2 regions of the Thioalkalivibrio sp. ALMg9 genome follow, and region 2 is predicted to be linked to the other one. Evidence: predicted binding sites of a transcription regulator. Region 2 holds the regulator's gene; the other holds the start of a gene.
What was found. Region 2 encodes FliA, which starts transcription of late flagellar genes. Its sites were predicted from a motif close to GCTAAAGTTNNNNNNNNNNCNGCCGATA; they were not measured.
Positions count from the first base shown of each region.

Region 1 (3,411 bases), 200 kb from region 2:
CCACGTTGTGATTCTTGCCCAGCAGCTCTTCTTCCTCGAAGCCGCTGATGTCGATGAACTCTGGGTTGACGTAGCTGATGGCCCCCTTGAGGTTGGTGGTGGAGAGGATATTGGCACTCTCCGGGTAGTCCGCCTCGATCCCGGTGACAGGCAGGTTGCGTTTCATTTTGTTCCCCTGATGGCCGATCGTTGTTATTTGGGGTCGCGTCGGCCTGACCGGTGCTGCGTTGGCATCGGTTTTTTTGAGATGAAGCTAGCGGATATTCCCGCACAAAACAAATATATATCCGATGGGGTATGGAGCGGTGTCTTTTCATTGACAAAAGGCGTATAGTGCCCGGATCGAACGCCCCGCCCGTCAGCGTCCGTTCATTTGATCCAGAGCCTTCCGGCTCGCAGTGATCCCCCTGATTTCGTTTCCCCCGATGGGTGCTCTGTGTTGAACGAGTGGCGGGTGGCGTTGGAGCATTCCATGACTGATACGACCTTTGCCGACCTCGGGTTGGCCGATACCCTTTTGCGTGCGCTGGAAACCTCCGGGTACCAGCACCCGACCCCGATCCAGGCCCAGGCCATCCCGGAAGTCCTGAAGGGAGGCGACCTGCTGGCCGCTGCCCAGACCGGCACCGGCAAGACCGCCGGCTTCACCCTGCCGATCCTGCAGCGCCTTTCCACCTCGGATGCGCCGCAGGCCGGCAATGGCCGCCCGCGTTGCCTGGTGCTGACCCCGACCCGCGAGCTGGCTGCGCAGGTTCACGAATCCGTGAAGACTTACGGGCGCAATCTGAAGATGCGCTCGATGACGATCTTCGGCGGTGTCAACATGAACCCGCAGATCAAGGCCCTGCGTGATCGCATGGACATCGTGGTGGCGACGCCGGGGCGTCTGCTGGATCACGCCAATCAGAAGACCATCGACCTGTCCGGTGTGGAGATCCTGGTCCTCGACGAGGCCGATCGCATGCTCGACATGGGCTTCATCCGTGATATCAAGAAGCTGATTGCGATGATGCCGAAGAACCGCCAGAACCTGATGTTCTCGGCGACCTTCTCCGACGAGATCCGCAAGCTGGCCAACGGCCTGCTGAACAACCCGGCGGAGATCGACATCGCGCCGCGCAACACGGCCGCCGAGGGCGTGGAGCAAAGCGTGCACCTGGTCGAGACCAGCCAGAAGCGCGAATTGCTGAGCCACCTGATCCGCACCAACAACTGGGAACAGGTGCTGGTGTTTACCCGTACCAAGCACGGCGCGAATCGCCTGGCCGAGAAGCTGTCGAAGGACGGCGTGCGCTCCGAGGCGATTCACGGCAACAAGAGCCAGGCGGCCCGTACCAAGGCGCTGAAGCAGTTCAAGTCCGGTCAGGTGCCGGTTCTGGTGGCCACCGATATCGCCGCGCGCGGCCTGGACATTGACCAGCTGCCGCAGGTGGTCAACTTCGAACTGCCGAATGTGCCGGAGGATTACGTGCATCGCATCGGTCGCACCGGGCGTGCCGGCTCCGCCGGTGCCGCGCTGTCGCTGGTGGATGGCGAGGAGATCAAGCTGCTGAAGGGCATCGAGCGCCTGATCAAGCGTCCGATCGACCGTATCGAGACCGAGGGTTTCGCCACGCCGAAGCCCGCCGCCAATGACGGCAACGCGAATGGCCGTGGCGGTCCGGGTGGCAAGCCGGGCGGTGGTGCCCGCAACGGCGCCCCGCGCAACGGTCGCGGCGGCAAGCCCGGTGGTGGTCGCGGCGGCAACGGTCGCCCGTCCGCCAACGGCAACCGCGCGGCTCGCAGCCGGTAAGCGGACCCGCTAAAGCAGTACCGCGAACCCGCGGTCCCGAGTCTCGGGACCGCGGGTTTTTTGTGTCTGGGTATCGGGGGTGAGGCGAGCGCCCGCTCAAGGGCTTTATTCACCACGAAGCGCACGAAGAAGGTCAAGGCCAAAGGCCTATCAACTCAGAGGACACAGAGAAAGGACGAATTCTGTCTGGAACGTCTGTTAGCCATTGCCACTGGCCCGACCGCTGAAACCAAGCGAGCCCCCTGCTTCAAGTTGAAAGCCTTTCCATTTTCTCCGTGTCCTCTGTGGCGCAATCGCCGTTGATCTTCTTCGTGCCTTCATTCGTTTCGTGGTGAAACGATTTTTGGCTTGTGTTGGGACCTGAGGTTGACCCGGATCAAGACGATAGGGGCGGGGTGGATGGATACTGTGTCGGGCTCAAGACCGGGATCGGCTGGTCGTTAAGGGACGGAAAGGAGGGCGTCGATGAAGATTGGACCGTTGGGTGGGCTGCGACTGAAGCTGATTATCCTGGTGATCGTGGTGAGCACCGTGCCGTTGTCCATCATGGGCGGGGTGACCTTCCACACCATGAAGGGCGATCTGGCCGCGGGTGTGGACGCGGCGCTGGTGACCCAGTTGTGGTGGCTGCTGTGGGTGCTATGGATCGTCGCGTTCGTGGTGGCGCTGGGTATTGGCTGGTTCTACGCCAATGTGCTGACGCGCCCCATGGAGCGCCTGGCCGAGGGGCTGGAGGCGATCGGCGAGGGCCGCGCGGATCTCGGGCACCGCGTGGAGGTGACGACCGACGACGAGATCGGGCGCACCGGCGCGGCCTTCAACACGGTGATGGGCCGGCTTTCCGGGCTCATTCGCCAGGTTGCCGATGCGGCGGACGGGATTGCCGCCTCGGCGCGGCAGCTGGATGGGCGCAGCAATGAACTGACGCGTGCCACCCACGAACAGCGCGGTGATGTGGAGCAGGTGGTCACGGCGATGAACCAGATGTCTGCCACGGTGCAGGAGGTCGCCAACAACACGCAGAGCACGGCCGAGAGCGCGGGGCAGGCGACGCGTGCGGCGGAAGGCGGGCGCACCGTGGTGCAGGCGACCCAGGGTGCGATCAACACGCTGGCCGGCGAGATTCGTCAGGCGAACAATGTGATCGTGGAGCTGAAAGGTGACAGCGACAACATCGGCACGATCCTGCAGGTGATCGAGGAGATCGCCGAGAAGACCAACCTGCTGGCGCTCAACGCGGCCATCGAGGCGGCGCGGGCCGGCGAGGCCGGGCGGGGCTTCGCGGTGGTGGCGGACGAAGTGCGCCACCTGGCACAGCGCACCAACGACTCGACTGGGGAGATCCGCGAGATCATTCAGCGCCTGCAGGGCGGGGCCACCCGCGCGGTGCAGGCGATGGAGGTCAGCCAGCAGCATGCGGAGACCTCCGTGGCGAAGGCGGGCGAGGCCGGCGAGACCCTGGAGTACATCCACGACTCGGTGACCGCCATCGACGACATGACCCGCCAGGTGGCCAGCGCGACCGAGGAGCAAAGCCAGGTGGCGGAAGAGATCAACCGCAACATCCACCACATCAACGATATTGCCGTGCGCAATGCCGACGGGGCGAACGAGATGCA
Region 1 is NZ_AQYC01000009.1:307,440-310,850, forward strand. Features, by position in the region: gene F792_RS0110580 (PAS domain-containing methyl-accepting chemotaxis protein) at 1-166, opposite strand, end outside; gene F792_RS0110585 (DEAD/DEAH box helicase) at 473-1,792, shown strand; gene F792_RS0110590 (methyl-accepting chemotaxis protein) at 2,258-3,411, shown strand, end outside.
Region 1: a site for FliA is predicted at 2,208-2,235, ahead of F792_RS0110590 (methyl-accepting chemotaxis protein). Genes of this name have one in related genera too.

Region 2 (3,411 bases):
ATGCGCGCGAACTGCGCGATCTGGCGCGGCGCGTGGACGATGGCCACCTGATCCTGGTGGATACCGCTGGGCAGGCGCCGCGCGCGGTGGAGGAGGAGTCCCTGTTCGCGCATCTGCCGCCGGATATCCGCGCCGAGAGCTGGTTGGTCGTGTCGGCCACGACCCAGGGCAGTACGTTGCGGCGGGTGCTGGAGGCGTTTCGCAAGGCGGATCCCTCGGCGCTGGTGCTGACCAAGCTGGACGAGGCAGAACAGCTGGGCGAGGTCCTGTCGGTGTTGCTGGACCAGCACCTGGGACTTGGGTTCGTGAGCGATGGCCAGCGCATCGCCGAGGATTTTCACCGGGTTGATACGGGGTATCTGACCCGCCTGGCACTGGACGACGATGCCGAGGGTGCGCGGGCGGGTGGCAATGCCCGCGAGACCTGGGCCGCCGAACGGCTGGCCGAAATGGAACCGCCGCGACGCTCGCGCTCGCCTCTGCGCCCGGCGCAGGGGACCGAGCCGGCCACACTGGAACTGATTCAGCCGGTTGGAAAGGGGCGTTATGCCACGCACTAACAAGCCGTTGAAGGTCATTGCGGTCGCGTCGGGCAAGGGCGGGGTCGGGAAGACCAACGTGTCGGTCAATCTGGCGGTCGGCCTGGCCCGGTTGGGCCGCGAGGTGATGCTGTTCGATGCGGATCTGGGCCTGGCCAACGTGGACCTGTTGCTCGGGATGCGCCCGGAGCGCACCCTGCACGACCTGGTGACCGGCGCGGTGGACAGCCTGGACGATGTCCTGGTCCAGGGGCCGGACGGGGTGAAGGTGGTCCCGTCGGCCTCCGGTATCGCGGCGATGGCGAACCTCACGCCGGCGGAGCACGCAGGGCTGATCCATGCCTTCAGCGCCTACCGCAAGCCGCTGGATGTCCTGATCGTGGATACCGCTGCGGGCCTGCAGGAGTCGGTGACTTCGTTCTGCCGGGCGGTACAGGAGACCCTGGTGGTGGTCTGCGACGAGCCGGCTTCGATTACCGATGCCTATGCCCTGATCAAGGTGCTGCATCGTGACCACGGGCTGCGGCGTTTCCGCATGGTCACGAACATGGTCAGCGGACGCGAGGGGGCGGAGCGGCTGATGCAGAAACTCAATACCGTCTGCGGCAAGTACCTGCCGGAGGTGGTCCTGGACCTGGCCGGCTATATCCCCATGGACGAACATCTGCGCAAGGCCGTGCAGAAAAGGGCGCCGGTGGTTCAGCAGTATCCCGGCAGTCCGGCCGGCAAGGCGTTTGCCGACCTGGCACACACGGTGGATCGCTGGCCAGTCGGTGGGGGTGACCACGGGGGCGTCGGGTTCTTCGTGGAACGAATGCTGCAGAGCGCATGATGACGACGCGTAATCGACTTTCCGGCTACCAGGCGACGTCCACCGCGACCGGTGGACACGAGAAGCTGATTGCCGATCACGTTGAACTGGTGCATCGCATTGCGCACCACCTGATGGCCCGTCTACCGGCCTCGGTCCAGGTCGATGACCTGATCCAGGCCGGCATGATCGGTCTGCTGGAGGCGGCGCGGCAGTTCGAGGGCGGGCAGGGGGCGACCTTTGCCACCTACGCCGGAATCCGCATCCGCGGTGCGATGATCGACGAGTTGCGTCGCAGTGACTGGACGCCACGTTCGGTGCATCGCAACAGCCGGCGTATTGCCGCCGCGATCCAGAGTGTCGAGGCCCGCGAGGGGCGTGCGGCGCGTGGGAGCGAGGTGGCGGCCGAGCTGGACGTGCCTATCGATGACTATTACGACATGCTCAAGGACCACGCCGGGGCCCATCTGTTTGCACTGGACGATCTGGGTGGCGGGGATGACGGGGCCGATCGCGTGATCGAGGGGCAGGAAGTCTCGCCGTCGCGTAGCCTTGAGGCTGGCGAGTTTCGCGAGGAGTTGGCCGAGGCCCTTGGGGATCTGCCTGAACGCGAACGCCTGGTGCTTTCGCTGTATTACACCGAAGAACTGAATCTGCGCGAGATCGGGGCTGTTCTGGGCGTGACCGAGTCGCGCGTGAGCCAGATTCGCAGCCAGGCGGTCATTCGGCTGCGCGCGCGCATGGGGTCGTGGCTCGAAGACGGCGCGGCTTTGCAGTTATTCTAAAACTCACCTTACGAATCCCGGAGTGACGTGTGGACAAGGGAATGAAAATTCTCATCGTGGACGATTTTTCCACGATGCGGCGCATTATCAAGAACCTCTTGCGCGATCTTGGCTTCAATAATACGCAGGAAGCCGACGACGGCAGCACCGCGCTGCCGATGCTGCAAAATGGTGATTTCGACTTCCTGATTACCGACTGGAACATGCCCAACATGCCGGGCATCGACCTGCTGAAGGCCGTCCGGGCGGATGCCAACCTGAAGTCGATGCCGGTGCTGATGGTGACGGCCGAGGCCAAGCGCGACCAGATCGTGGAGGCCGCGGAGGCGGGTGTGAACGGTTATGTGGTCAAGCCGTTTACCGCCGAAACGCTGAAGGAAAAGATCGACAAGATCTTCGAACGTATTGAAGCACAGGGCTAAGGATCGCCCGGTGGTGAATACGGACGACGTCCGTCTCGCTTGCGCGGGTGGGCGTGACCCGGCTCCTTCGGCGCCGTACCAGCAAGAGGCTCCTCATGACTGAACAGGAACACCCCCCACGCGACGGCCAGCTCGAGCTGGCCCGACAACTGGTGCAGACGCTCGAGGCGGGCGACGACGCGGCGGCGCGCGCGCTGGTGCAGGATCTTGCGCGTCCTTACGACCGCGAGCTCTTCGATGAACTGGGCAAGCTGACGCGCGACCTTCACGAGGCCTTGCAGAGTTTCCGTGGGGACTCGCGTCTGGTGGAGCTGACGCAGGCGGAGATCCCGGATGCGAAGGAACGCCTGAACTACGTGGTCACCATGACCGAGCAGGCCGCGCACGCCACGATGGGCGCCATCGAGTCGAGCCTGCCGATCGCCGAGTCGTTCAGCCAGCAGGCGGCCGACTTGACCGCCAAATGGACGCGGTTTCGCAACCGGCAGCTCTCGGTGGACGAATTCCGCGATTTCGCGCGTGAGCTGGACAGCTTCTTCGGGCAGGCGGGCGAGGACGCCGAGGAGTTGCGGCGGCTGCTCTCCGAGGTGCTGATGGCGCAAAGTTATCAGGACATTACCGGCCAGGTGATTCGCCGGGTGATCCAGTTGGTGACTGACCTCGAAGAGAACCTCGTTACCCTGATTCGGCTCTCCAGCGGGCGCATGGAGCAGGTCGAAGCGGCCGAAGCGTCTCTGGAACGTGGCGAAGAAGACCGCGAGGCGGACCGCAAGGGTCACGGCCCCAGTGTGCCAAAGACTCAAGATTCCAGCGCAGATGTCGTTCAAGGACAGGACGAGGTGGACGATCTGCTA
Region 2 is NZ_AQYC01000009.1:509,840-513,250, forward strand. Features, by position in the region: gene flhF (flagellar biosynthesis protein FlhF) at 1-560, shown strand, start outside; gene F792_RS0111500 (MinD/ParA family protein) at 547-1,371, shown strand; gene F792_RS0111505 (RNA polymerase sigma factor FliA) at 1,368-2,135, shown strand; gene cheY (chemotaxis response regulator CheY) at 2,177-2,557, shown strand; gene F792_RS0111515 (protein phosphatase CheZ) at 2,653-3,411, shown strand, end outside.